2 regions of the Duganella sp. genome follow, and region 2 is predicted to be linked to the other one. Evidence: predicted binding sites of a transcription regulator. Region 2 holds the regulator's gene; the other holds the start of a gene.
The links. The regulator HrcA, encoded in region 2, represses chaperone genes, less so after heat shock. The targets are predictions, from matches to a motif close to TTAGCACTCNNNNNNNNNGAGTGCTAA.
Positions count from the first base shown of each region.

Region 1: a site for HrcA is predicted at 4,286-4,312, ahead of groES (co-chaperone GroES). Genes of this name have one in related genera too.

Region 1 covers NZ_JBCNLB010000001.1:903,500-918,418, forward strand. Annotated here, with positions in the region: gene ABDW57_RS04150 (VOC family protein) at 1-40, opposite strand, end outside; gene ABDW57_RS04155 (MarR family transcriptional regulator) at 95-541, shown strand; gene ABDW57_RS04160 (VOC family protein) at 538-966, opposite strand; gene ABDW57_RS04165 (MFS transporter) at 1,003-2,160, opposite strand; gene groL (chaperonin GroEL) at 2,245-3,894, opposite strand; gene groES (co-chaperone GroES) at 3,939-4,229, opposite strand; gene ABDW57_RS04180 (SDR family oxidoreductase) at 4,492-5,265, opposite strand; gene ABDW57_RS04185 (beta-galactosidase) at 5,274-7,880, opposite strand; gene dgoD (galactonate dehydratase) at 7,957-9,105, opposite strand; gene ABDW57_RS04195 (SMP-30/gluconolactonase/LRE family protein) at 9,370-10,245, shown strand; gene ABDW57_RS04200 (LysR substrate-binding domain-containing protein) at 10,304-11,266, shown strand; gene ABDW57_RS04205 (TonB-dependent receptor) at 11,409-14,018, shown strand; gene galA (beta-galactosidase GalA) at 14,103-14,919, shown strand, end outside.
Region 2 covers NZ_JBCNLB010000001.1:108,057-122,975, forward strand. Annotated here, with positions in the region: gene ABDW57_RS00470 (hypothetical protein) at 1-235, opposite strand, end outside; gene ABDW57_RS00475 (metallophosphoesterase) at 369-1,766, opposite strand; gene ABDW57_RS00480 (HAD family hydrolase) at 1,824-2,531, shown strand; gene hrcA (heat-inducible transcriptional repressor HrcA) at 2,572-3,588, shown strand; gene fur (ferric iron uptake transcriptional regulator) at 3,675-4,103, opposite strand; gene ABDW57_RS00495 (outer membrane protein assembly factor BamE) at 4,254-4,898, shown strand; gene dapB (4-hydroxy-tetrahydrodipicolinate reductase) at 4,912-5,718, shown strand; gene ABDW57_RS00505 (MotA/TolQ/ExbB proton channel family protein) at 5,715-6,380, shown strand; gene ABDW57_RS00510 (biopolymer transporter ExbD) at 6,385-6,810, shown strand; gene ABDW57_RS00515 (barstar family protein) at 6,811-7,128, shown strand; gene map (type I methionyl aminopeptidase) at 7,115-7,951, opposite strand; gene ABDW57_RS00525 (VOC family protein) at 7,994-8,362, opposite strand; gene ABDW57_RS00530 (DUF6597 domain-containing transcriptional factor) at 8,400-9,176, opposite strand; gene ABDW57_RS00535 (PAAR domain-containing protein) at 9,255-9,809, shown strand; gene ABDW57_RS00540 (3D domain-containing protein) at 9,812-10,735, shown strand; gene ABDW57_RS00545 (hypothetical protein) at 10,738-11,229, shown strand; gene leuS (leucine--tRNA ligase) at 11,314-13,935, shown strand; gene lptE (LPS assembly lipoprotein LptE) at 13,945-14,550, shown strand; gene holA (DNA polymerase III subunit delta) at 14,560-14,919, shown strand, end outside.

The sequences.
Region 1 (14,919 bases), 800 kb from region 2:
GGGCGATGAAGTCGGGGCCGATCGGGGTGATGGTGGTCATGGGGGATTCTTTCAAGTAATATCAGCACCCTGATACTAATGTAAGGCCCCTGATATGTCAACGGAGAAAACCGCACCGCGGCGCGGCGCCGACTGGATCGGCTATAACCTGAAGATCACGCAGCACCGGCTGCGGCAGCGGCTGGATGCGGAACTGGCGCGGCTTGGCATCACGGCGCCGCAGAACGCGGTGCTGCTGGCGGTGGCCGGCAATCCGCGCATCTCGAACGCCGAGCTGGCCCGTGCGGCGTTCGTCACGCCGCAGACCATGCAGGGAATACTCGTCAATCTGGAGCGCGGCGGCCTGATCGTGCGCAATCCGCACCCGGAACATGGCCGGGTGATCATGACCGAGCTGACGCCGGCCGGTCAGAAGGCGGTTGCCGATGGCGCGCAAGCGGCTGACGCGGTGGAGCGGCAGATGCTGTCCCGGCTGTCCGCCGACGAAGCCAGGCAGCTGTGCGAACTGCTCAAGCGTTGCGCCGCCGCCCTCGACGATTAAAAGGTGATGTGCACCGACGGCGCGCTGCGCCTGGCGTCGCCGTGGAAGACGGCTTCAATGTTGTTGCCATCCGGGTCGAGCACGAAGGCGGCGTAGTAGCCGGGGTGGTAGGGGCGTTCGCCGGGGCCGCCGTTGTCCTTGGCGCCATGGGCCAGTGCGGCCTGGTAGAAGGCGTCCACCGTGGCGCGGTCCTTGGCCTGGAAGGCCAGATGATGGCGCCCGGTCAGCACGCCTTGTGCCGCCTGGCTGTCTGCGCTGGAGACGAATAATTCATCGGCCCAGAAATAGTCAGCGCCGGTGCCGCCGATGGGAATATCCAGCACTTCAAAAACAGCCGTGTAAAACTTTTGCGATGCGGGCAGGTCGCGCACCACCAGTTGAATGTGATCAATCAAACGGCCGCGATGCAGTTCTTGCGTTTCCATGGCGTCTCTCCTTGAGTGAGGGCCGCCCATTCTAGCTCAGAGGGATTTTTGGACGCGCCACGCTAGCGGCAGCGTGAGTAGCAGGAGGGCAGCCAGCGACAGCAAGGCCACCGGCACGCCCATCACGTCGCCCACGCGGCCAAACAGCACCGGCGACAGGGCGCCAGCGCCGATGGTGCCGGTGTAGAACAGGGCAAACGCCTGCTCGCGCCTGCCCGGCGCCGCCAGTTCGGGCACGGCGCCGTACAACACGGATGAGGTGCCGTTCAGCGCCAGGCCCAGCAGAGGCAGCATCGTCATCACACCCGCCAGCGGCAGCAACACCGCCGCCACAATGCAGGCGGAAGTGGCGGACTCGGTCAGCCACACGGTCTTCATCATGCCGATGCGCGCGCCCAGGTAGCCGCACAGCAGCTTGCCAAATGCGCCGCCCACAAACAGCAGCGACAGCGCGACGCCGATGCCGGCCGTGCCGGCGCCCTTGCTTTTCAACAGGAAGGGCAGAAAGGTCAGGAAGCCCATGCGCACCGTGCTGTCCAGCGTACCGGTGGCCAGCAGCGCGCGCAGGCCGCCCGCCGAGCCGCTGCGATTGCCACGGCCGGCCGCCGCTTTGACGCGGTGCGCGGCAGACGCGGGCTGCGCTGCCGGAATGAGCCACCACAGCAGCAATGCCGCCGCCAGCCCGAGCAGGCCGATCAGGGTGACGCTGGTTTGCCAGCTGACCACCAGCAGCAGCAGGCCGACCGCGCCGGGTATCAGGGTCTTGCCGATATCGCCGGCAAAATTGTACTGCGACAGCGCCTGCTTGACGCCGCCGCCAGGCTCGTACGCATCCGTCACCAGCGACGAGGCCAGCGGATGCTGCGTGCTGGCACCCAGTCCGCCCAGCATCAGGGCGATCAGCAGCGTGGCCAGGCCGCCGGCCTGACCGGCGATCAGGTAGGCCACGCCGGCCAGCGCGGTGCCGCCGATCAGCATGCGCTCGCGGCCCCAGCGCCTGGCAAGGCGGCTGGCCAGCAGCTGGAAGCCCGCCATCACGCCCGAATACGAAGCGCGCAGCAAGCCGATCATGGCGTAGCTGATGGCAAACTGGGCCTGCCAGATCGGCAGTAAAACGTAAATCAGATCGGTGAGGCCGTCGTGCACAGCGTGGGCGCTGCTGGCGGCAAGGAGGGCGCGTTTGCGGGAGGACATTCCGTGAGTGTAACAAAAAAGCCCGCGCGGCCGAGGCCTGCGCGGGCTTTCCGATTGGCTGGCTGAAGCAGCCGGCCGGCAGAATTACATCATGCCGTCCATGCCGCCCATGCCACCCATACCGCCCATGCCACCCATACCGCCGGCTGGCTTGTCTTCCACCACTTCAGCGATCATGCAGTCGGTGGTCAGCATCAGGCCGGCGATCGAGGCGGCGTTTTGCAGTGCCGAACGGGTCACTTTGGCTGGGTCCAGCACGCCCATTTCAACCATGTCGCCATAGGTGCCGTTCGATGCGTTGTAGCCGAAGTTGCCTTCGCCTGCCAGCACAGCGTTCACCACCACCGACGATTCTTCGCCGGCGTTCTGCACGATCATGCGCAGTGGCTCTTCCATGGCGCGCAGCACGATCTTGATACCTGCGTCCTGGTCGGCGTTGTCGCCTTTCAGGTCTTTGATCTTGGCGCGGGCGCGCAGCAGGGCGACACCGCCGCCTGGCACAATGCCTTCTTCCACGGCAGCGCGGGTCGCGTGCAGGGCGTCTTCCACGCGTGCTTTCTTCTCTTTCATTTCGACTTCGGTGGCAGCGCCAACCTTGATCACGGCAACACCGCCAGCCAGCTTGGCCACGCGCTCTTGCAGTTTTTCACGGTCGTAGTCCGAGGTCGCTTCTTCGATCTGCACGCGGATTTGTTTCACGCGGGCTTCGATTGCAGCGGCCTGGCCGGCGCCGTCGATGACGATGGTGTTTTCCTTGCCGACTTCGATACGCTTGGCCTGGCCCAGTTCTTCCAGGGTCACTTTTTCCAGGGTCAGACCGACTTCTTCCGCCACCACCTGGCCGCCGGTCAGGATCGCGATGTCTTCCAGCATGGCTTTGCGACGGTCGCCGAAGCCAGGGGCCTTGACCGCCACGGTCTTCAGGATGCCGCGGATGTTGTTCACCACCAGGGTGGCCAGTGCTTCGCCTTCGATGTCTTCAGCGATGATCAGCAGCGGACGGCCCGACTTGGCGATCTGTTCCAGGATCGGCAGCAGGTCGCGGATGTTCGAGATTTTCTTGTCGCACAGCAGAACGAATGGGTTGTCCAGAGCGGCAACCTGCTTGTCCTGGTTGTTGATGAAGTATGGCGACAGGTAGCCGCGGTCGAACTGCATACCTTCAACGATGTCCAGCTCGTCGTTCAGCGACTTGCCGTCTTCCACGGTGATGACGCCTTCCTTGCCGACTTTTTCCATCGCTTCAGCGATGCGTTCGCCGATCGACGAATCCGAGTTGGCCGAGATCGCGCCGACCTGGGCGATTTCTTTCGAGGTGGTGGTTGGCTTGGCGATTTTCTTCAGTTCTTCCACCGACGCGGTGACGGCCTTGTCGATGCCGCGCTTCAGGTCCATCGGGTTCATGCCGGCGGCAACGAACTTCATGCCTTCGCGCACCAGTGCCTGAGCCAGCACGGTAGCGGTGGTGGTGCCGTCACCGGCGTTGTCCGAGGTTTTGGAAGCGACTTCCTTGACCATCTGGGCGCCCATGTTCTGCAGCTTGTCTTTCAGTTCGACTTCTTTCGCAACCGACACGCCGTCCTTGGTCACGGTTGGGGCGCCGAACGAGCGCTCCAGCACCACGTTGCGGCCTTTCGGGCCCAGGGTGACTTTGACTGCGTTAGCCAGAATGTTAACGCCTTCAACCATTTTGGCGCGCGCTGCGTCGCCGAAGATTACTTCTTTAGCTGCCATGTTATTTACTCCTGTGAGGTATTAAGTGGGATCGGCTCGACCAATTACTTGGTGACGATCGCCATGATGTCTTCTTCGCGCATGACCAGCAGTTCCTGGCCGTCGATCTTGACGGTCTGGCCGGCGTATTTGCCGAACAGGACGCGGTCGCCTGCTTTGACATCCAGCGGACGCACTTTGCCGTCGTCCAGGATCTTGCCATTGCCAACGGCCAGGACTTCGCCTTGATCCGGTTTCTCAGCAGCCGCATCAGGGATGATCAGGCCGGACGCAGTTTTGGTCTCTTGGTCCAGACGTTTGACGATAACGCGATCGTTCAAAGGGCGAAGGTTCATACAAAACTCCTTAATTTTTTAGCAATGGTACAGTATGTTGGTAGTTGGGCGTGCTGTTAGCACTCTTCCCTAACGAGTGCCAATTATAGGGACGACCTTGGGGTATTTCAAGGCAAACGCTTTGAGGAAAAGCAAAAAAGGCACGCGCACCAGCAAAAAAACCAACTCCGGGGTCAGGTCCGCCATTTCTACACGGCCTCAACCGTAGCGGACGCTACGGTTGAGGCCGTGTAGAAATGGCGGACCTGACCCCGGAGTTTTGTTACTCGTGGTACAACTGGGAGCGGCCGCCGTCGATCAGGATGTCGGTGGCGTTGATGAAGGGGGCTTCGTCACTGGCCAGGAACAGGGCGGTGGCGGCCACTTCTTCCGGTTTGCCCAGGCGCTTGCACGGCAGCAGGGCGGCCTGGCGGGCGCGCTCGGCTTCAGGATCAGGCTGGGCGGCGAAGTGGCGTTCGATCATGTCGGTGACGATCAGCCCCGGCGAGATGGAGTTGACGCGGATGCCGCGCGCCGCGTACTCCAGCCCCAGCGCGCGTGTCATGCCGATCAGGGCGTGCTTGGCCACCGGGTAGGGGAAGCAGCCGGGGATGATTTTGTGGCCGTGCACGGAGGCGATGTTGACGATGCTGCCGGCGCCCTGCGCCAGCATCGCCGGCAGCACGGCGCGCGCGCCGTTCCATGCGCCTTCCAGATCGACCGCGAAGCAGCGCTTCCAGTCTTCTTCACTCAGCGCCAGCGGATCGTCGAAGACGTTCATGCCGGCGTTGTTGATGAGGATGTCGACTTTGCCAAAGCGCTCGATGGTGCGCGCGGCCAGCGCTTCCATGGCGGCGCGGTCGGCCACGTCGGCGTGCACGAACAGGCTGCGTTCGGGGCCGAGTTCGGCGCTGATGGCGCGGGCAGCTTCGTCTTCGCGGTGGCTGTTGAGGGTGACCAGCGCGCCTTCCGCCGCAAAACGGCGGGCGATGGCCAGCCCGATGCCTTGCGTGGAGCCGGTGACGATGGCGACTTTGCCTTTGAGGCGTTCAGACATGGCGGCTCCTAAGGCGTGACGCGCAGTTGATAGACCGGGATGACGCTGACGCCGCGCACGGTGGCGATCTGCTTCGCGCCGCCGAAGTCGGGCCGCGCTTCCCTGGGCAGGTAGATCGGCGCGTCGGCGCGCAACGGCAGCACGGAGACGGTCAGCGGCTGGTCGAGCAGGGCGGCTTGCTGGCGCAGGCCGATCTGCCACTGGTAGCCGCTGTAGTACCAGTCGTCCAGCAGGCGGGTGCCGGCGTACAGGCGGCCGATGTCGCCGACGAAGTCGATTTGCAGCAGGGCGTCGTCCAGGCCTTTCAGCTGGTGGCGCGGGATGCTGATCTGCCAGGCGCCGGCGGCTTTGAAGTTTTCCGGCAGCGGCTGGATCGCGGCCTTGGCAGTGCCGCCGATGACGATCGCCGCAGCTTCCTGCGCTGCGCGCGTTGGCGTGATGCTGGCTTTGACTTCGCTGGCAGGAAGCGATGCTTCGAAGACCTGGAAGATGCCATCGTTGCCGCCCGCCCGCACGGCAACGGTGGCGGCGGGGGCGTCGCCAGCCGCGTTGGCGCCAGCGTTGCTCGGCACGGCGGTCTGTGCGGCGGCGCGGGCTGCGGCGCGGCCTGGCGCGACGCCGGTGGCGCTGTTCGCCGCGGCGGCCGGGCTGGCTGCGGCGGATGGGCGGACTGCGGCGTTTGCGGCGCCTGCGCGAGTCGCGGCGGCCCATGCGGCGGCGGTGGTCGTCGCTTTCGGCGCGGCGGCCAGTGCCGGGTAGATGGCGAAGCGGAATTTGCTGTCGCCGACCGAGCGCATTTGCAGCGCGTTGCCGTCAACGTAGGCCTGGTCGGCGGACAGCAGCAGGCGGCGCTGGCCGGCCAGCTGCACTACGCTCAGTTGCTGCGATTGTTCAGGCGTCAGCACGACGATGGTCAGCGGGCGCTGGCCGTCGCGCTGCACGGTCATTGCCGCGCCAGCGCCAGGCTGCACGCCGGTGATCAGCGTGTGGCCGCCGGCCGTGGCGATCTGCGCGCCGGCCGCACCAGCCGCGCCGGCGAGCGACACGCGCGCGCTGGCGTCGAACGACAGCTCGACCGGCACGCCGGCGCTGGCGGCAAACACGGCCACCACGCCGGCCTTGCCCTGATCGAGCAGCGTCAGCGGCTGCGCGGTGGCGTAGTGCAGGTTGGTGCCGTCGAGATCCAGATTCAGCGGCCAGATGAAGTAGGCGCCATCCGCGATGTCCACCGGCTTGCTGGGCAGTGTCATGCTCTGCCCTTGCAGCTGGACCGCAAACTGCGTGCCCTTCTGCGCCGCCATCGGATACTGGCGCACGTGGTTGTTCACGAACAGGAAGCCGCGATCGCCGTCACTGCGCACGGCAAAGCGCGCGGTCGACAGATCATCCGGCTTGGCCGGCGATACCTCCGGCTTGCGCACCGTCATCGGCGCCAGACGCGAGCCGAAGTCATGCAGGAACAGGTGGAACGGACGCAGCTTCTCCAGCACCTTGCGCTGCTGGCCATCCGGCCCCAGCGGCGCCTGGAAGTCGTAGCTGATCATGGTGGTGTCGTTGTAGCCGCCACTGAGGGTGCTTTCTTCCATGCCGGTGCCGCCCAGGCTGAGCGGATTGCGGCCGCCATGGAACATGTAGTAGCCCATCAGGTTCACGCCCGAGCCCAGCTGCACCGGCAGCATGGAGGCGATATCGTCGGCCGACACCACCGTGCGGCGGCGATACATGAACGGCAGGCCGGCGCCATATTCCGCGCCGAGGAAGGGTGTCACGTCCTTGTCGGTTTCGGCGGTGCCCGGCGCATGGGCGGCGGTCTGCGCACCGAGGTCGCCGCTGACGCGGGTGTCGAAGCGGAAGGCGTAGGTTTCTTTCGGCGGCAGCTCTTTGGTGCTCACGCCCCACGGCTCGTCGGGATAGCCGCCAAACACCGGCGTCACTTCGCCGGTCGGATAAATCGTGCCGTCCCAGCCGGTGACGGTGTAGTAGGGCACATCCATGCCCGCTTTCAGCGCCAGCTTTTTCAGCGCGGCGATGTGGGCCGCGCCCTTGCCGGGACCATCGAGGTTGTATTCATTCTCCAGCTGCAGGCCGATCACGCGGCCGCCGTCTTTCCACAGCTGGCCCTTGATCTGCTGGCCGATCTGCTGGTACAGGCGCTCGACGAACATCATGTATTGCGGATCGTTGGCGCGGGTCGGCATGGCGTTGACCACCCAGTCCGGAATGCCGCCGTAGCGCACTTCCGCGTGCGCCCACGGACCGACGCGCACCACCACATCCAGTCCGGCCCTGGCGGCCAGTTGCACATAGCGGCGCAGGTCGCGGTTGCCGGACCAGTCGAATTTGCCTTCGACTTCTTCGTGGTGATTCCACATGACGTAGCTGGCCACGATGTCGATGCCGGCCGCTTTCATCTTGCGCAGTTCCGCTTCCCACTGCGAGGCGGGCGTGCGGCTGTAATGGAATTCGCCCATCACCGGCAGCCAGGGGGCGCCGTTGCGGGTCAGGTAGCGCGCGTTGGCGCCGAGGGTGTCGCCGTTGGGGGCGGTGGCGCTGCCGAGACGGAGCGCCGCTTTCAGCGGCGCGGGATTGGGGGCGCTGGCATCGATGGCGAGCATGGCGGCGCCAGCGACATTTGCCGCCAACGCACCCGCAACCAAAGCCGCGCAGGTGCGCAGGCGGAAGATCATCGTATTACCACTCCGCGACGCTGCCGTCTTCGTGGCGCCAGACTGGATTGCGCCAGTCCGGGGCGTTCTTGCTGGCGGCGATGACGCGTTCCTCGTCCACTTCCACGCCCAGGCCCGGCTTGGTCAGCGGATTGCAGTAGCCGTCGACGATCTTGAAGTCATCCTTGTTGATGACGTAGTCCAGCAGCTCGCCGCCCTTGTTGTAGTGGATGCCCATGCTTTGTTCCTGCAGCACGGCGTTGTACGACACGAAGTCGACGTGCAGGCAGGAGGCCAGCGCCACCGGCCCCAGCGGGCAGTGCGGTGCCAGCGTGACGTCGTAGGCTTCCGCCATCGCGGCGATCTTCACGCATTCGGTGATGCCGCCGGCGTGCGACAGGTCGGGCTGCACGATGGCCAGGCCGCCGGCCGCAAACACATGCTTGAACTCGAAGCGCGAGTACATGCGTTCGCCGGCTGCCAGCGGGATCGAGGTCATCTCGGCCAGGCGCGGGTAATATTCGGCCTGCTCGGCCAGCACCGGTTCTTCCACGAACAGCGGACGGTACTGCTCCAGTTCGCGCAGCAGCGTCTTGGCCATCGGCGCGGCCACGCGGCCGTGGAAGTCCAGGCCAAACTCGATGGTGGTGCCGAAGGCTTCGCGGATCTCGGCCACACGGCGCACCGCCTCGTCGACCTTGGCCGACGTGTCCAGCATGCCCAGCTCTTCGGTGGCGTTCATCTTGAAAGTATTGAAACCGCCTTTTTGCAGGGTGCGGATTTGCTCGATGATGTCGGCCGGACGATCGCCGCCCACCCAGCTATACATCTTCATGCGGTCGCGCACCAGGCCGCCCAGCAGTTCGTAGACCGGCTTGCCCAGCACTTTGCCCTTGATGTCCCACAGCGCCTGGTCGATGCCGGCGATCGCGCTCATGAAGACGGCGCCGCCGCGGTAGAAGCCGGCGCGGTACATGGTCTGCCACAGGTCGTTGATGCGGGCCGGGTCCTGGCCGATCAGGTAGGTTTCCAGTTCCTGTACTGCCGTCTCCACGGTGCGGGCGCGGCCTTCGATGACCGGTTCGCCCCAGCCGACGACGCCTTCATCGGTTTCGATTTTGAGCAGCATCCAGCGCGGTGGAACACGGTAGGTCGTCAGTTTGGTGATTTTCATAGGATCAGGTCAGGGTGTGGTGGTTCAGGGAACAGCGCTCAGTCTAAAGCGGGTGGCTAGACTGGAAATATGATTAATTCGCAACGACCCATATCAATATCGGATAGCAGCCGCCTGCCGCCCAGCTATCCGATATCTGCATGGCTGGTAGCGGTTTATTCATAGCAGCGGTGGCAGGGGCTCGCTTAGACTGGCAGCTGTCAAAATATCATCAGGAGCCGTATGAATTCCGCCAGTGCGACCGTCACCTCCACGCCCGGTGTCATGCTCGTCCGGGTGGGGCAGGCCGGCTGTGCGCTGCGCTGGGATGTTCAGCGGCAATGCTGGCGCTGGCCGGACCCGATTGGTAGCCAACTATACGCCTGGCCGGCGCCGCCGGCGATGCCAAGCGGCGTGCGTATGTTAGAAACCGCACGCGTGATCGCATGTTGCAGTTCCGGGCGGGTGCTGCTGGGCCTGGGGAAGCGGCTGGGCCTGCTGGAATTGCCACAGCCCGGCCAGCCCAGCCGTCCGCTGCAGGCCCAGGTGCTGGTCACGGTCGATGCCGCCGAGCCGCGCACCAGCGTCAGCGACGGCTGCACCGACCGTCACGGCAATTTCGTCTTTGGCACCGCCAACACGGGGCAGGACCGGCGCCCGATCGGCAGTTTTTACCAGTATTCCCAGCGCCATGGCCTGCGCCGGCTGGCCTTGCCGGCGGTGGTCAGCGCCAGCGCCATTGCCTTCAGCCCGGACGGCCGCCGCATGGTGTTTGCCGATGCCGCGCACGGCGGCCTGATGCAATGTGACTACGATCCGGAGCGCGCCAAGGTGAGTGGTGTGAAACCGTTTTCAGCTCTGCTGGAACCCGGCGCCGGCGCAGCCATTTTCGATCGCGACGGCCAGCTGTGGAGCGTGCAGGGCGGCGTGCTGGTGCAGTATGACCGCGCCGGCGCCGTGCTGCAGCAGGTGGTGCTGGCGCGTGAGCCGGCCGCCAGCGTGGCGTTTGGCGGCGCGGCACTGGACCAGTTGCTGGTGCTGGGCGCGCAGGGCGGTCTGTACGGCTTGCCGCCGGACTTGCTCAAGGGCTTGGCAGCGGGCGTGGCCGATACCTTGTTTATTGATAGCGGGAGCGCTTCCAGCGTGGTTTCCCGCGTGTAACCACGATTGACGATGGTCGAGCCCGCATTTATGATGGGCAATCAACCTTGATGCCCATATGAATGATTCCCGTTCGGATCGCTTTGTTCGTTCCCACCTGAAAACCCGTCACCTCGTCTTGCTGGTTGAACTCGGCCGGCATGGCTCCATCGCCCACGCCGCCCAGGCCGCCAACCTGACCCAGCCGGGCGCCTCCAAGTTGTTGGGCGAGCTGGAGCATGCGCTCGGCGTGCAATTGTTCGAGCGCCTGTCGCGCGGGGTGTCGCCGACCTGGTACGGCAAGGTGCTGATCCGCCGTGCCGGCGCGGCGCTGGCGGAGATGGACGCGGCGCACCAGGAAGTGATGGAACTGCTGTCCGGCCTGCGCGGCCGGGTCGGCATCGGCACCGTGCTGGCGCCAGCCACCGGGCTGGTGCCCAAGGCGATCAACCTGCTCAAGGAGCGCCATGCGCGCGTGCATGTGGCGGTGACCATGTCCACCAGCAAGGTGCTGGTGGAACGCCTGCGCGGCGGCGAGCTCGACCTGGTGGTCGGCCGCATTCTCGATACCGAGGCCGCCGATGAATTGAATTTCGAACCGCTGACCGACGAGCCGCATTTGCTGATCGCGCGCGCCAGCCATCCGCTGATGGAGCGCAGCGCGCTGCAGCTGGAAGACTTGATGGAACAGTGCTGGATCCTGCCGCCGGCCGGCTCCATCCTGCGCGACCGCCTGACCGCGCTGTTCCTGTCGCACGGCCTGGAGCAGCCGGCCGAGACCATCGAGACGCTGGACATGCCGGTGGTGGCCAGCCTGCTGCTGAACAACGACATGATCGTGGCGCTGCCGGCGGAAGCGGTGCAGCCGTATCTGGATGCCGGCCTGTTGAAAGTGCTGCCGTTCGATCTGGGTGTCAGCATGGATTCCTTCGGCATTGTGACGCGCAAGCGACACCAGCTCTCGCCGGGCGCCGATGCCATGCTGACCGCGCTGCGCGATGCCGCAGTCAGCATCTATCCTCACTATCGCGCACCTGTCTGAAGCGCAATCTTGTTTGATATACGAACTTGGTATGGCGCAAACTAAAATAGCTATTGGTGAGTAATTTGGTGTTTCGTTAGCATCCCGTTATCCGTCCACATCTTCATCAGAGACGGAACACATACAACACTGGAGATGCACAATGAAACACAAAAAAATGAGCTGGCTGATTGCCACGCTCTTCACCGCGCCGCTGCTGGTCCAGGAAGCCTTTGCCCAGGAGGCTGCCGCTGCAGGTGAGATTCAACAGGTAAACGTGACCGGCATCCGCGCATCGGTACGCAATGCGCTGGCGGCCAAGGAAGCTTCCAACAGTATCGTGGAAATGATTTCGTCGGAAGACATCGGCAAGCTGCCCGATACCACCATTGCTGAATCGCTGGCGCGTCTGCCAGGCCTGTCGTCCGGCCTGGATCGCGGCAACGCTTCGCAGATCGTGGCGCGCGGCATGGGCCCGCGCTTCATCGGCGCCACCCTGAACGGCCGGGAACTGGCATCGTCGGAGCCCAACCGCGCCGTGCGTTTCGAGCAGTTCCCGTCGGAGTCGCTGAGCGGCGCCACCGTCTACAAGACGCAGCAGGCGGATGTGGTGGAAGGCGGCATCGCCACCACGATTGATTTGCAAACGGTTTCGCCGCTGAAGATGAGCGGCCGCCAGGTGGTGCTGCGCGCTGACGCGCTGTACTACCCGCTGGCCAAGGACATCCAGGGCGCCGACAAGAGCGCGCCGCGTCTTGGCGGCGTGTATGTCGACCAGTTCGCCAACAAGACCCTTGGCGCGGCGCTGGCGTTCAGCTACCAGGACCAGCCTTCGGTGCAGAAGAACAAGCGCCACTGGGGCTTCAACGAAACCAACTCGGTCGACGTGAGCGGCGACGGCAAGATCGACAAGCTGCCATGGGGCTTCCAGGACGAAGCGCGCCAGGGCAAGGACAAGCGCGGCAGCGTGCTGGGCAAGATCGAGTGGAAGCCCAACAACGACGTGCAGATCACCGCCGACACCTACTATGCGGAAGCCAAGATCAAGGAACGCGGCCTGCAGCACTGGGTGGATGGCGTTGGCAACTGGGATGGCGGCAACTCGGCCAACTACAGCAACCTCGACGTGCGTGATGGCTACGTGGTCGGCGGCACCATCAGCAACGCCAGCCTGATCAACAACGACTTCATCTACGTGCAGGACACCAGCGTGGCCGCCAGCGGCCTGAACGGCAAGTTCACCGCCGGCGACTGGAAGATCGACGCCGACCTGTCGACCTCGCATGCCCGCCGCGGCAGCGCCTGGCGCGACCTGCGCCAGTATGCCAACAACAGCGTGCCGGTCACCTGGTCTTTCCCTGGCGACGAAGTGCAGAACTACAGCTTCGGCATCGACAGCGGCAAGGTCGCCAACTTTGGCGCGCCGTCGCTGTACATCGACAACGATGGCCACGTGAAGGACAAGCTGAACGCCGTCAGCCTGAGCGCATCGCGCCAGCTGGACAACAGCATCATCAGCCGCATCAAGGTGGGCGTGCGCGCCACCGACCGCGAGAAGAGCTACCACCAGACCACCTGGACCCTGCAGCCGACTTCGGCAATTCCAGCGTCGGCCTACCAGACCGTGAACGTGGACGGCTACCCGGCCTTCATCTCGCTGAAAGACTGGGACAGCACCATCGCCAGCGCCTTCGGTCCGAACGCCTTCAACCCGAACGGCCAGAAGCAGGAAGACTGGCAGATCCGCAACGACGCGCTGGCCGGCTGGCGCGTCAAGGAGCGCAGCTCGTCGGCCTTCGTGCAGGGCGACCTGGATGGCGAAGCGCTCGGCAAGACCTACCGCGGCAACGTCGGCGTGCGCCTGGTGCACACCAGGCAGACCGGCTACGGCATGCAGTCGATCAACAACGCCGCGCCTACGCCAACCGAAGGCGGCACCTCGTACACCGAGATCCTGCCGAGCCTGAACCTGGTGTTCAATATGGACGAAGCGCAGGAACGCCAGGTGCGTTTCAGCGTGGCCCGCGCCATGTCGCGCGCGCCGCTGGATGAAATGCGCAGCTCGCGCAACCTGAGCGTCAACACCGACACCAGCCAGCCGGTGACCGGCAGCGCCGGTAACCCGGAACTGAAGCCGATGATGGCCAATCAGGTTGACCTGTCCTATCAGTGGTACTTCGGCAAGGGTTCGCTGCTGTCGGCTGGCGGCTTTTACAAGAAGGTATCGCGCTACATCGCCATCGAAAGCGACACCACCGTGGTCAATGGCCGCAACGCCACCATCACCCGTTCGGTGAACGGCGAGGGCGGCGACATCCGCGGGCTGGAGCTGGTGTACCAGCAGGCCTTCACTTCGCTGCCGGCGCCGTGGGATGGTCTGGGCATCTACAGCAGCTATGCCTACACCACCAGCAACATCAAGGAGCAGACGCCTGCGGTCAATCCGTATCCGATCGAAGGCCTGATGAAGTCCAACGGCGGCGTGACGGTGTGGTACGAGAAGGCCGGCTATGAAGCCCGCCTGTCGGCCAACTATCACAGCAAGTTCGCGCGCAACCCGACCTGGGGCGCCGGTCAGCTGATCATGAACGAAGCCGAGACTTATCTGACCCTGAACCTGGCCAAGCAGTTGACGCCGCAGATCCAGCTGCGCTTCGGCATCGACAATCTGACCAACCAGAAAGCGGTGTACACCAGCGCGAACATTCCAGGACAGCAGGAAGTCACGGAATTTGGCCGCCGCTTCAACCTGGGCCTGACCTTCAAGCTGTAAGCACACGTTCATCCTTTTTATCGTGGTTTTGCGGAGCGGTGCGTGATGGCGCTGCTCCGTTTTTTTTTAATCAGGGAGACGATTTTGAAAACAAGACTGATCGCCACCATCCTGCTGATGCTGGCCTGTGTGGGCGCGAACGCGGCGCCGCGCGAGCGCCTGTCGCTGGACCGCGGCTGGCTGTTCCACCAGGGCGACCTCGTGGAGCCGCCCATCGTCGGGCACGAAGAATCCTACAGCAACGCCAAGGCCGGCAACGCCGCCGGCGCCGCCGGCAACGAGTACGACGACTCCGACTGGCGCCGCCTCAACCTGCCGCACGACTGGGCGGTGGAAGGTCCGTTCGATCCGAAGGCCAATGTCTCGCAGGGCTATCGCCCGCGCGGCATCGGCTGGTATCGCCGCTATTTGAAAGTTGATCCGTCGGATCGCGGCAAGCATTTTGAGTTGCAGTTCGACGCCATCGCCACCCACGCCACGGTGTGGGTGAACGGTAATGTGGTGAACCGCAACTGGTCCGGCTATAACGCCAGCTATATCGACATCACGCCCTTCCTGCGCTACGGCGATGCGATGAACACGATTGCCATCCGCGTCGATGCGGAAGCGATGGAGGGCTGGTGGTATGAAGGCGCCGGCATGTACCGCCACAGCTGGCTGGTCAAGCGCAATCCGGTGCACGTGGTGACCGATGGCGTGCACGCCACCCCGCGTCTCGTGAAAGACAAGCAGTGGAGCATTCCGGTTGAAGTCACGCTGAATAACAGCGGCAAGGCCGCCAGCGACGTGATCGTGGAAGTGACGGTGTACGACCCGTCCGGCAAGCAGGTGGCGCAGCGCACCGCGCCGGCACGGGTGGGCGTGCTGGCCACCAGTGCCGTGAAAGTGCCGGTCACCATCA
Region 2 (14,919 bases):
CCACGTCGAAGCTCTCATCGCTGCCCAGCAGCCTGGTGAACACAAAACTGGCGGCGCCGGTTTCGATGGTCAGCTTTTCGCCGTTGCCCTTGTTGATCAGTACCAGGCCTGCTTTTGGAGGCCCCTCATAACCGATGGTGCCGGACAGCGACAGGTTGCCGTCATTGCCGCCGCAGGCGCTCAGAATGACACCACACAGCAGGGCAAGGCCCGCACGCAGATACGAACTTTTCATAAAAACTCTCTCTCCAAAACGAATAGGGCCCGGCAGCACGCACGGGAGGCAGCATATTACACTTGTGCGCCGTATTTTAGTGCATTTGGCATGCTTGCCCTTGCAAATGGATGTAACAGCCTGTGTCGCCGGCTTACTTCACCTGCGCCACTTCGCACACCGAGCGGCGCCCGTCCAGCGTGCAGCGGTTGCGGATTTTTCCTTGCAAATCATGCACTTCCACCTGCCATTGGTCGGCGCCGCGGCGCTCCATGGTCATGAAGCCAAAGCCGTCGACCCAGGAACTGAAATGCTCGACCAGCGCGCCCGGGGCTGGCGTCACGCCCGGCGGCAGTTGTTCCGGCAGCGGCACGATGTCTTCCGAGGTGCCGGCAAAGCCGGCAATGAACTGGCTCGGGTGGCCGCTGCTGAAGCTGGCCTGCTGCCACAGGTGGACGTGGCCGGACAGCATGGCCTGCACCGCCGCCGGGAACAGCCGGGGATTGAGCGAGCCGAAGCTGGCTTGCAGGCCGGCGTCGCCCGGCAGCAGCACGATGCTGCCGTCGGCCTTGCGGTCGGCGCCCATGCCCAGCAGCGGATGGTGGCTGATGCCGATGTTGCGCGGCGCCTGCTGCGCCAGGGCGTCCAGCTTGCGATACAGATCGCGGTACTTGTCGTAGCCGAGGTCGCCCGGCTTCAGGCCTTTCCAGGTGGTGTTGGCGGTGTCCAGCACCAGCAACTGGGTGGACTGGCCGATCGGGATGGCGTAGGGATCGCTGTAGTTGCCGACAGCGTCGTCCGCCGCCGCGTTGCAGTCGCGGCCCTTGAGCAGCGGGCGCGGGTCGAGGAAGCGCCAGTAGCCCTGGCCGCCGCGCAGGCAGTTTTCGTGATTACCGCGCGCCATCACCCACGGCGCGGCGTCCAGCAGCCGGGCGCCCGGTGCAAAGAAGTCCTCGTCCCAGGCATCCCAGCCATAGCCCCATGGACTGCCGGCGCAGCCGGCGTTGCCCTCGGGGCAGGCGTTTTCGCGGTAATGGTAGTCGCCAACGTGGATCACCAGCTGCGGCTTCCAGGCGGCGGCCTGGGCGGCCACGGTGGCAAACGGATATTGTTCCTTGTCGTTGCAGGCCTGGTAGCTGTTGCTGCTCTTTTGCAGGCGGCAGCCGGTGTCGCCTATCACCACGATGCGGGTCGGTTCGGCCGTGGGCAGCGGCAGCGCGCGGCCCAGCACCCTGGCGCTGCTGGTGCCGGCCGGCAGGATGGCTTCGCAGGTCAGCAGCGGGAAGTCGGCCGCTTTGGAATCGGCTGGCACCGACGGCGTGGTGCGCAGCGGGATGGTCTGGGCCGGCGCGCGCAGCGTCATCGGCTGGCTGCGCTGGTTGAGCACGATGTCGGGGCAGGTGGGCGCGTCGATCAGCACGCGCGCCACGGCGGCGCCGTATTCGCCGATCACCACATAGGACGTAAAGTCAGGCGGCGGCAGCGGATTGGTGGCGGCGCAGCCGGCCAGCAGCATGGCCGGGGCCAGGCGTTTCAGGATGGGTAACAGCACGGGATCTCCAGCGGAATAATCCTGATGTTACCATGGTGTTTATTTGCCTACATCACCATGACTGCTCGCCGTCCGCTCGCTCTGCTGTTTGACCTTGACGATACCCTGTGGCCGATCGGCCCGGTCATCGCGGCCGCCGAGGACAGCTGGCACGCCTGGCTGGCCGGGAGCGCGCCCAAAGTGGCGCAGGCCTTCAGCGTGGCCGAGCTGCGGGTGCGCCGCATGGCGCTGCTGGCGCGCCGGCCAGAACTGATCTCCGACCTGTACCGCCTGCGGCGCGAGGCGCTGGCCGAGGTGTTTGCCGAACTGGGCGAAGACCCGGCCCATATCGAAGGCGCGATGCAGCACTTTGCCGTGCAGCGCAACCTGGTGGTGCCGTATGCCGATGTGCTGCCGGTGCTGCCGCTGCTGCAGGGCATGCTGCGGCTGGGCGTGATCACCAACGGCAACGCGGATCTTGAAGTGATCGGCATGGACCACCATTTCGAGTATGCGCTGTCGTCGTCGCAGTTTGGCCGCGCCAAGCCGGACCCGGGCATCTTCCATGCCGCCTGCGCGGCGATGGGCGTGGCGCCAGAGGAGGCGGTGTACGTGGGGGACGACCTGCGGCTGGACGTGCAGGGCGCCCAGGCGGCCGGCTTGCGCGCGGTCTGGATGAACCGCCACGGCAGCAGCGCCCACCTGGCAGCGGGCGTGACGCCGGATGCGATTTGCGCCACGTTTGACGAACTGCTCCACTGGATACGTGGGCAGATGCCGCATTGAAGTGCATAATATAAACAGGACTTTTACACCGATATTTAGTATGCAACTCGACAATCGTGCCCAAACCCTGCTCAAGGCCCTGGTGGAACGCTATATCGCGGACGGCCAGCCGGTGGGGTCGCGTGCGCTTTCCAAAATTTCCGGGCTGGAGCTGTCGCCGGCCACCATCCGCAACATCATGGCCGACCTGGAAGAGCTGGGTTACGTGGCCAGTCCGCATACCTCGGCCGGCCGGGTGCCGACGCCGCGCGGCTACCGCATCTTTGTCGATACCCTGCTGACGGTGCAGCAGCTGGACGAGCAGGCGGTGGGCGCACAGCTGCGCCTGCAATCGCCGCAGCCGCAGAAAATGATCACCAATGCGGCGCAGATGCTGTCCTCGCTGTCGCAGTTTGCCGGCGTAGTGCTGAGCCCGCGCCGCGAGTCGGTGTTCCAGCAGATCGAGTTCCTGCGCCTGGGCGAAAAGCGCATCCTGCTGGTGATCGTGGCGCCCAACGGCGACGTGCAAAACCGCCTGCTGCTGACCGACGTCGACTACAGCCCGGCCCAGCTGGTGCAATCGGCCAATTACATCAACCAGAATTACGGCGGGCTGGCGTTTGACGAAGTGCACGCGCGCCTGCAGACCGAGCTGCGCCAGCTGCGCGACGACATGGGGCGCCTGATGCAGGTGGCGGTGGAGGCGGGCAGCGAGGCCATGGCCGACGATTCCGACAACATGGTGATTGCTGGCGAGCGCAACCTGCTGTCGGTCAGCGACCTGTCATCGAACATGACGTCGCTGCGGCAGATGTTTGACATGTTTGAGCAGAAGACCGGCCTGATGCAGTTGCTGGACGTGTCGTCCAAGGCCAGCGGGGTGCAGATTTATATCGGCGGTGAATCCAGCCTGGTGCCGATGGATGAGATGAGCGTGGTGACCGCGCCGTACACCGCCAACGGCAAGATCGTCGGCACCCTGGGCGTGATCGGCCCGACCCGGATGGCGTACGAGCGGGTGATACCGATCGTCGACATCACCGCCAAGCTGCTTTCCAACGCCCTGACGCATAATTAAATTCGGGGTCAGCTCTGTCATTCGGACACGGGCTCAACTATATAATTGTTGAGCCCGTGTCCGAATGACAGAGCTGACCCCGAATTTTATGGGCGGTGCGGGCAGGCGGTTTTGGTGCAGTTGCCGTAGATCGCCAGCGCGTGCTCGGCAATCTTGAAGCCGCGCTCTTTGGCGATGGCATGCTGGCGCTCTTCGATCGATTCGTCGTAGAACTCTTCCACGCGGCCGCAGTCCACGCACACCAGGTGGTCGTGGTGCGAACCGGCGTTCAGTTCGAAGATGGCCTTGCCGGTTTCGAAGTGGTTGCGGTTCAGCAGGCCAGCCTGCTCGAACTGGGTCAGCACGCGGTACACCGTGGCCAGGCCGACGTCCATATTGTCCGCCAGCAGGATCTTGTACACGTCCTCAGCGGTCAGGTGGCGCACTTCGCTGTTCTGGAAGATATCCAGGATTTTGATGCGTGGCAGCGTGGCTTTCAGGCCGCTGGCCTTCAGGTCGGTAGGATTGTTACCCATGGTCGAGACTCGTAGATTGGTTGGCGATAGCTAGCCGCTAGTTTACCGTACTCCGACTAATCCGGTTACAAAGATTTGCCCCGTCCCGTGCCGGGTGCTTTATGATATAGCGTTTTTCGGCACATCCGCTCGACCAGATTGAGGACATTTATGCGCGTCACCCAGGCTTTTTCGCAGTCTTTGTTGCACCGTTTTACTCCTGTCGCCGCGACCGTTTGCGTCGCGCTGGCGCTGGGCGGCTGCGCGACCAAAACCACGCTGGGCGAGAAATCGACCGAGGTGAAAGACAGCGAGCCGACGCTGGATGCCAGCAAGGGCGCGCAAACCACCACTATTACCAAACTGCAACGTTTCATGTGGTTCTTCTCGCCGTATCGTCCGGACATTCAGCAGGGCAACTTCGTATCGGAAGAGATGTTGTCGCAGTTGAAAGTCGGCATGACGCAGGACCAGGTGCGCTTCATCTTCGGCACCGCGCTGCTGACCGATCCGTTCCACGGCAACCGCTGGGATTATGCTTTCCGCCTGGCCAAGGGCAATGGCGAAATCACCACCAGCCGCGTGATCGTGTTCTTTGACAAGGATGGCAAGGTGGAGCGCTGGGAAGGCGGCAACCTGCCGACCGAGAAAGAATACATCGCCCGCATCGCCGGCCCGGCGCCGAACGCCAAGAAGGAAGCGGCCATCGAGGCAGCGCTGTCCAAGCCGGCCCCGACCGCGCCGCTGCCGGCCGGCACCGACAACCCGGCCGCTGCCTCGCCGGTCGGTGTCACGATCAGCAACGACAAGAAATAACAAGGATTTGAGCATGACCCAGATGAACATCGCCATCGCCGGCGCCGGCGGCCGCATGGGCCGCATCCTGATCGAAGCCGTGCAGAATGCGGACGACGCCCGCCTGTCCGGCGCGCTGGACCGTGCCGGCTCGGAGCAGGCCGATGCCGCCGCCTTCCTCGGCAAGCCGGCCGGCGTGCCGGTGGAGTCGGACTTCAGCAAGGGCCTGGCGGGCGCGCAGTACCTGATCGACTTCACCCGTCCGGAAGCGACCCTCGAGCACCTGAAATATTGCGCCGAGCACGGCATCAAGCTGGTGATCGGCACCACCGGTTTTGACGATGCCGGCAAGGCCGCGATCGCGGCAGCGGCAAAGAAAACCGCCATCGTGTTCTCGCCCAACTTCTCGGTCGGCGTCAACGTGACCATGAAGCTGCTGGAGCAGGCCGCCAAGGCACTGTCCACCGGCTACGACATCGAAATCATCGAAGCCCACCACCGCTTCAAGGTCGATGCCCCGTCCGGCACCGCGCTGAAAATGGGCGAGGTGATTGCCGACGCGCTGGGCCGCGACCTGAAGGAACACGGCGTGTTCGCGCGCGAAGGCGTGACCGGCGAGCGCGATCCCTCGTCGATCGGTTTTGCCACCATCCGCGGTGGCGACATCGTGGGCGACCACACCGTGCTGTTTGCCGGCATCGGCGAGCGCATCGAGATCAGCCACAAGTCCAGCAGCCGCGTCACCTACGCGCATGGCGCCATCCGCGCCTGCCGCTTCCTGGCCGACAAGCCGACCGGCCTGTTCGACATGTATGACGTGCTGGGCCTCAAAGACAAATGAATCCCGCGGCCAGCCAATTCACCCTGAGCCGCTTCTGGGAGCAGGGTGACGCCATCAGCCATGCGGTGGCGTTTGTGCTGCTGGCGATGTCGCTGGTCAGCTGGTTCTTCATCCTGGCCAAGGCCTATGCGTCCTGGCGCATCCGTCGCAGCGCGCCGGCGGTGCAGGCCTTCTGGGATGCGCCCAGCATGCAGGACGGCGTGGCCGCGCTGGCGCTGGCCGATCCTGAACAGATTTTCCTGCCGCTGGCGCAGCAGGGCGCCGCGCAGCTGACCGCTGCCGCCCGGCCGTCGCTGGGCGGCGAGATGGACCGCTCGGCGCAGGCCACGCGCGTGCTGCGCGCGGCGATACAACGTTCTACCAACCGGCTTGAGGCCGGCCTGACGCTGCTGGCGTCGATCGGCGCCACGGCGCCGTTTGTCGGCCTGCTGGGCACTGTCTGGGGCATTTACCATGCGCTGGCCAATGTCTCCTCGCACGGCACGGTGCAGATCGATAAAGTGGCCGGCCCGGTGGGCGAGGCGCTGGTGATGACTGCGATCGGCCTGACGGTGGCGATTCCGGCAGTGCTGGCCTACAATGGTTTCAACCGCGTCAATCGCCTGACCCTGGCCGAGCTGGACGCCTTCGCACACGACCTGCACGCTTACCTGACCAAGTAAGATCATGGCCTTCGGCGCATTCAATCACCACCGCAATCCCGGCCCGATGGCCGACATCAACGTCACGCCGATGGTGGACGTGATGCTGGTGCTGCTGGTGATTTTCATCCTTGCCGCGCCGATGTTCACCGGCTCGGTGCAGCTCGAGCTGCCGAAGGCGCAGGCCCCGGCCGCGCAAACGGCGCCGGCGGCGACCGTCACGCTGTCGATCGACGCCAAGGGCCAGGTTTTCTGGAATAACGATCCGGTGGAGAAGGACGCGCTGGAGTCGCGCCTGATCGAGGCGGCCAGACTGGACCCGCAACCGGAACTGCAGCTGCGTGCCGACAAGGACACCCGCTACGAAGTGGTGGCGCAGGTGATGGCCGCGGCGCAAAGCAATGGATTAACGAAATTGGGCTTCGTCACGGACCCCAAGGAGAAGAAATAAATGGCTACCGCAGAACTGAACGGCGCAGCGATCAAGGATTTCGACAGCTTCCACGCCGAATGCAAGGCCGCGATGGGCTTTCCCGACAGCTACGGCAATACCATGGATGCCTGGGTCGATTGCCTGAGCTATCTGCGCGATGACGATAGCATGAGCAAGTACAAGCTCAAGCCGAATGAGGTACTCGACATCGTCATCAAGGACGCGGCGGTCATGCAGCCCGACATCCTGGAAGAAGTCACCTACTGCGTGGCCGGCCTGAACGAGCGCTACGAAGATTACGGCGAAAAGCCGGCCCTCAAACTTACCCTGCGCTGATTTCTACCCCGGCCGGCACCGCGTTCGGAATATTGGCCTTGGCGCCGGTTTCGCCGGGCGCCAGCGTCAGCACCTCGAAGCCGGTTTCGGTGACGTGTACCATGTGCTCCCATTGCGCCGACAAGGATTTGTCGCGCGTCTCGACGGTCCAGCCGTCGCTCAATTCTTTCGTTGCGGCCTTGCCGGCGTTGATCATCGGCTCGATGGTGAACAGCATGCCCGGCTTCAGCACCATGCCCTGCCCTGGTCGGCCATAGTGCGTCACCTGCGGATCTTCGTGGTAGACCTGGCCGATGCCGTGGCCGCAGTAATCCAGCACCACGCTGTAGCCGGCTTTCTCTGCCACGGTCTGGATGGCGAAGCCGACGTCGCCCAGCGTGGCCTTCGGCTTGACGGCGCGGATGCCGGCCCACATGGCGGCGTAGGTGGTTTCCACCAGCTTGCGGGTGGGCTTGGACGGTTCGCCGACGTAGTACATGCGGCTGGTGTCGCCGTGCCAGCCGTCCTTGATGACGGCCACGTCGATGTTGATGATGTCGCCGTTTTTCAGCACCTGGGTTTCCGATGGAATGCCGTGGCACACCACGTGGTTGACCGAGCTGCACACGGTGGCCGGGAAGCCGCCGTAGCCAACGTTGGCCGGGATCGCCTGCTGCACGTTGACGATGTAGTCGTTGCACAGCTTGTCGAGGTAGGCCGTGGTCACGCCCGGCTTGACGTGGGGAGCGATCATGGTCAGGACATCGGCCGCCAGCTGGGCGGCGACGCGGGCCTGAACCATTTGCTCGGGCGTTTTGATGAGATTGGCGTTACGGCGGGACATGGACTACCTCGTTATTTGCTGAGGCGGTATTGTCCCACAATCTCAGCGTACCGCCTTTAAATCAAAGTGCGGGTTGAGGATGAGGCACAGCAGGTTGCCGAAGGGATCGGCCAGTTCGACCGTGCGGATGCCTTCGCCGACGTCCTGGATGGCGCCGTGGATGGTGGCGCCCAGCGCGGTGATGCGGGCGACTTCGGCTTCGATATCGTCCACGCCCCAGTAGACCAGTGCGCCAGCCTGGGCGGGCGTGCCGCCGTCCGGCAGCAGGCCCAGCTCGAAGCCGCCGATGTTGAAGCCGACGTAGAACGGCTGGTCAAAATACGGCTGGGCGCCAAAGACTTGGATGTACCAGTCCTTGGCGGCGGCCAGATCGGCCACCGGGTAGATGGCGGTGCGCAGTCCCTTGATCATGTGTGTCTCCAGTTGATGAAAACATCATCTTGGCACATCAGACAGCGGCGGGATTGGAAAAATGGAATCGCTCGGGCGTGGCGCCGGCCAGTTCCCGGAAATCGTGGATCATATGGGATTGGTCGAAGTAGCCGCACTCCAGCGCCAGTTGTGCCCAGTCCGGCACGTCGGCCGGGGCGGCCTTGATGGCGGCGGTGGCGTGGCGGAAGCGGCAAATCCGCGCAAACAGCTTGGGCGACAAGCCGACATGCTCACGGAACTGCGCCGCCAGATGCTGCCGCGACACGCCCAGCCCGGCCGCCAGGTGTTCGACGCGCAGCGCACCGCCACCGCCATCCAGCGCTTTCAACGCCCGCTGTACCAGCGCCGGGCCACCGGAGCGCCCAGTCGTTGCGCCGCCGGCCTGCAGCCGCCGCACCAGCTCCTGTTCAATCAGCGCCAGTTGCGCGCGCTCGGGCGCGTCACTGGTCCACAGCGCATCGGCCAGCCGATCCGCATCGCTCCGTCCCCACAGCACGTCGACGTCGGCCCGCTGATCGGTCAACGCCTGTAGCGGTGTCGCCAGGAACAACCCGGCCATACCCGGCTTGAAGCGTACCGCCAGCGTCCGCACCGGCCGCACGCTGGCGACCACGATGGAGGACGACATCATCCCCACCGCAAACCCTGGCTGTCCGCCATCTTGCCAAAGAATGTCGACGCAGTTATCCGGCAGCACCCGGTGCGCATGGGCCAAAGCCGGCGCACGCGCCGCCCACATGCAGTCCACGTAGGTGGCCAAGGCAGGGTGGGGTGGGTATTCTCGGTAATGCATCCGGACAGTATGCCACGCGCGAATCGTGCACGGCGCTTTTTACCGATGATGTAAGCTGGCAATAATGTTTATTTTGCATTGAACAAGGCAACCGTGGGCGAAAAAGCGATCATCCGGCTGGGCGATAAAACATCGCACAATGGCACTGTGCTGGAGGGATACCAGGACACTATCTGCATGGACAAACCCGTCGCGGGTGTTGGCCACAAGGTTAGCTGTCCCAAGTGTTCAGGCTCCCACACCATTGTCGAGGGGGCAACCAGTTTTTTTGTACTGGGGAAAAATATCGCTGTTGAGGGCATGAAAACCTCCTGCGGCGCGGTGCTGATTGCCAGTCAGCAGAACGATACCGTAGAAGCTGGAGGGGGCGGCGCGCCCGCCGGGGCTGCCGCTGCCAGTACGGCAAAGGCTGCGGCCGCCGCCGCTGCAGCGGCGGCGGCCGCGCTGGCAGCCAGCGCCTTCGACGAGCAATTCCAACTGGTTGACAAGCAGGGCAAACCGCTGGCCAACGCCACCTACAAAATCGTGGCTGCCAGCGGCCAGGAAGTGGAGGGCGTCACCGACGCCAACGGCAAGACCCAGCGCATCAAGACGGCCGCCGCCGAACAATTACAGATTTACCTGAAGAGCTGACCATGGCCGAATTCCTGCTGGTGGGCACTGCCGTCACCAATGCCGTTACCAACTCAGTGGTCCAGGTGCAGGTCGAGGAGCTGTTATGCTCGATCACGATTGTGCCCAATGAGCTCGGTGACAACCTGCCGATCATTCAAAAGGCATCGCGTACCCTGAATAACAAGGTACTGTATCACCTCAAGCTGAAAGCCCGGCTGGTGCGGAATGCCGGCGGCAAGCCGGCGCCAGGGCATGTACTGGCGCTGAAATCGAGCCGTCCCGGCGACAAGCTGACCGTGCCCCCGAAGACCGACGACAATGGCGAGCTGGTGTTTACCATCGATACCCGCGAAAAGGGCGAGGCGGTCATCACTACCACCACCGAGGGCGTCACGCTGGCTGAGTTCAGGGTTACTTTCAAAGAGGCGTGGTACGAGGAAAAATTCAAGATCACCGGCTATAACGTGTGCGACGAGGCCGATTTCTCAGGCGCGCTGGTCGCCGGCACCGGGCTGGATGAAAAGCACAAGGAAGATTTTCTCTTTGGCGCCGCCGGCGTGCCGATGCAGGGTACCGGCAAGGCCACGGACGGCCGCTACATTCGCCTGCAGTCCTTTGAAGGCGGCTGGCACCGGAATGCGCGCGGCAACCGGGACTACGTCAATACGCAGTCGAGCGTGACATTCGCCTATGCCGATGGTGTAATAGGCTCATTCAATCCGGTCAGCGCCAACCATTCGATCGCGGTTGATCCGCACGTGATCCCGAAAAAAGGCAAGGTCCATATCGAAAGCGTGGGCGAGCGCTGGGCGGATGACCGGGGCAGCGCCATCCTGGGTTATCACATCGATAATTTTCTCGGCGCGGGCAAGGCGGTGGTCACGGCCTGGCTCAAGGGTGAAGTCAACGGCACGCAGCGGCGCGTCAAGTATTTGGGAGAGTAAGGATGGCCTGGATTCGTATCGCGCTGGCGGCCAGTGCGCTGGCGCTGAGTCTGCAGGCGGAAGCGGCGGCGTTCAAGGATGTGTACGTCGACGATGCTGGCCAGGTGCACCTGGTGACGGCGGCCGGCAAGGACCTGCACATCGCTGGCAAGCGCTCCGCCATCAATCCGCAACTGGCGCCCGATGGCAACAGCGCCGCCTGGCTGGTGATGGCGCCCGCCGACGCCAAGGGCGAAGCCGGCGCCAACGAGGTGCGGCTATACCGCGACGGCAAGGCGCGCGCGATCAAGTGCGAACCCTTTATCCGTGATTTCTGGTTCTGGAAGGGCGGCAGCCGAATTGCCATCGACTGCGGCGGCAGCCACTTCGCGGGCCGTGAAATCCTCTATGACAGCGCCACGCTGAAGCAGCTGGAGAGCTTCGACCAGGCCATGGTGCCGGCTGAAAAGCGGCCTGAATGGTCATCTTCCAGCGACCGCTACCAGCCAGATTGAGGTCGCTGCGGCGTTACGCGCTCAGCGGGGGAATGAAACGGTATAATGTCCGGTTCATATTCAACTTTTGGCCGTACACCGATCATGCAAGATAAATATAGTCCCGCCGACGTAGAAAAAGCCGCTCAATCCCACTGGAAGGCGATCGACGCCTACAAAGCTGTCGAGAACGATCCGCGCTTCCCGAAAGGTAAGTACTACGCTTGCTCCATGCTGCCTTACCCATCGGGCAAGCTGCACATGGGCCACGTCCGCAACTATACGATCAACGATGTGATGTACCGCTACCTGCGCATGAACGGCTACAACGTCCTCATGCCCATGGGCTGGGACGCGTTCGGCATGCCGGCGGAAAACGCGGCAATGGCCAACAATGTGCCGCCTGCGCAGTGGACCTATTCCAACATCGCCCACATGCGCTCGCAAATGGAGCTGATGGGCCTGGCCATCGACTGGTCGCGCGAAATGACCGCCTGCAAGCCGGAATACTACAAGTGGAACCAGTGGATGTTCCTGAAGATGCTGGAAAAGGGCATCATCTACAAAAAGACCGGCACCGTGAACTGGGACCCGATCGACCAGACCGTGCTGGCCAACGAGCAGGTCATTGACGGCAAGGGCTGGCGCTCGGGCGCGGTGATCGAGAAGCGCGAAATCCCGATGTACTACGCGCGCATCACCGACTACGCCGAAGAGCTGCTGGAACACGTCGACCACAAGCTGCCAGGCTGGCCTGAGCGCGTGCGCATCATGCAGTCCAACTGGATCGGCAAGTCGACCGGCGTGCGCTTCGCCTTCCCGCACGAGATCAAGGATGCCGACGGCAAGCTGATCAACGATGGCAAGATGTACGTGTTCACCACCCGTCCGGACACCGTGATGGGCGTGACCTTCTGCGCCGTGGCTGCCGAGCACCCGCTGGCCGTCCTGGCCGCGCAAACCAATCCGGAACTGGCCGCCTTCAACGCCGAATGCAAACTGGGTTCGGTGATCGAAGCCGACATGGCGACCATGGAGAAGAAGGGCATGCCGACCGGCCTGTTCGTCACCCATCCGCTGACCGGCGACAAGGTGGAAGTCTGGGTCGGCAACTACGTGCTGATGACCTACGGCGACGGCGCCGTGATGGGTGTGCCTGCGCACGACGAGCGCGATTTCGCCTTCGCCAGGAAATACAATCTGCCGATCAAGCAGGTCATCAAGGCCGAAGGCCAGGAATTCTCGAACGACGCCTGGCAGGAATGGTACGGCGACAAGGAAGTGGCTATCGTCACCAACTCCGGCAAGTACGACGGCCTGCGCTACGCGGAAGCGGTGGATGCGGTGGCTGCCGACATGGCCGCCAAGGGCCTGGGCGAGAAGAAAATCACCTTCCGCCTGCGCGACTGGGGCATCTCGCGCCAGCGCTACTGGGGCACGCCGATCCCGATGATCAACTGCGCCGATTGCGGCTCGGTGCCGGTGCCGGAAAAAGACCTGCCGGTGGTGCTGCCGGAAGACTGCGTGCCGGACGGCAGCGGCAACCCGCTGAACAAGTACGAAGCCTTCCTGAAATGCGATTGCCCGCAGTGCGGCAAGCCGGCCCGCCGCGAAACCGACACCATGGATACCTTCGTCGATTCGTCGTGGTACTACATGCGCTATACCTCGCCAGGCTCGAACGATGCCATGGTCGACAGCCGCAATGATTACTGGATGCCGATGGACCAGTACATCGGCGGCATCGAACACGCCGTGCTGCACCTGCTGTACGCGCGCTTCTGGACCAAAGTCATGCGCGACTTCGGCCTGGTGAAATTCGACGAGCCATTCGTCAACCTGCTGACCCAGGGCATGGTACTGAACGAAACCTACTACCGCGAAGACGCCGCCGGCAAGAAGACCTGGTTCAATCCAGCCGACGTCGATCTGACCCTGGACGACAAGGGCCGCCCGCAAGGCGCGGTGCTGAAGGACGACGGTCAGCCAGTGCAGATCGGCGGCACCGAGAAAATGTCGAAGTCGAAGAACAATGGCATCGACCCGCAAGCGCAGATCGAACAATACGGCGCCGACACCGCGCGCCTGTTCACCATGTTCGCCTCGCCGCCAGAGCAAACGCTGGAATGGTCGGGCAGCGGCGTGGAAGGCGCCAACCGCTTCCTGAAGCGCGTGTGGAACTTCGGCTACGCGCAGCGTGAAGCCATCGCCGCCGCCGGTTCGCCATTGAGCGCCGCTGCCGCCAGCGACGCCGGCAAGACCCTGCGCCGCGAAGTGCACAAGGTACTGCAGCAGGCTGACTACGACGTCAAGCGCATCCAGTACAACACCGTGGTCTCGGCCTGCATGAAGATGCTGAACACGCTGGAATCGGCCAAGGACGTGGAAGCGGCCGTGCTGTCGGAAGGCTATGCGATCTTCCTGCGCCTGCTGAACCCTGTCGCGCCGCACATCACCCACGTGCTGTGGAAAGAGCTGGGCTACGCCGGCGACATCCTGGACGCGCAATGGCCGCAGGTGGATCCGGCCGCGCTGGAACAGTCGGAAATCGAAATGATGATCCAGGTGAACGGCAAACTGCGCGGCAGCGTGGTGGTGGCCAAGGGCGCCGACAAGGCCGCCATCGAAGCGGCTGCGCTGGCCAACGAGGCGGTGCAGAAGTTCATCGAAGGCACGCCGAAGAAGGTCATCGTGGTACCGGGCAAACTGGTCAACATCGTGGTGTAAGGCAGAGATATGGCAACGACTTCGAAGTTCTTGAGCGCGGCGGTGCTGGCTGCGGCGCTGACGCTGTCGGGCTGCGGCTTCCATTTGCGCGGCGACAGCGGCCATTACACGCTGCCGTTCCCGTCGCTGTACGTGGGGCTGCCGGAGTCGTCGCCATTGGCGATCGATTTGAAGCGCAATATCCGCGCCAACGGCGGCACCACGGTGGTCAACTCGGCCAAGGATGCCGACGGCGTGATCGACGTGCTGTCGAATCCCGAGAAGACCAAGACCAAAACCATTCTGTCGCTGAACAGCAATGGCCGCGTGCGTCAGTATCTGCTGACTTACAACATCGTGTTCCGCGTGCTGAACAAGCAGGGCGCGGAGCTGCTGGGGCCCACCACGATCACGCTGACGCGCCCGATCGACTTTAACGAAACCCAGCTGCTGGCAAAAGAGCAGGAAGAAGCGCTGCTGTACAAGGACATGCAGACCGACCTGGTACAGCAGATGATGCGCCGCATCGCCGCCGTGAAAACCCCGGGCGTGTCGCTGCCGCCGGCGCCGCTGCCGGCCGACAAGCAGCCATCGGCGCAGCCGTCGACGATTCCGCCGGCCGTGCCGATCCAGTAAAGGCGCCGCATGCAATTACGGTTGGAGGCGCTGGACGGCCATTTGAGCAAATCGCTGTCGCAGCTGTACGTGATCACCAGCGACGAGCATTTGCTGGCGCTGGAAGCCGCGGACAAAATCCGCAAGGCGGCGCGCGCGCAGGGCTATTCCGAGCGCGATGTGCTGACCGTGGAGCGCAGCTTCAAGTGGGGCGAACTGCTGGCGGCCAATCAGGCGCTGTCGCTGTTTGGCGACAAGAAGCTGATCGAACTGCGCATCCCGACCGGCAAGCCGGGCAAGGATGGCGGCGCGGCGCTGCAGAATTATGTGAAGGATCTGAGTCCGGACAACCTGACGCTGATCACGCTGCCAAAGCTGGACTGGCAGACG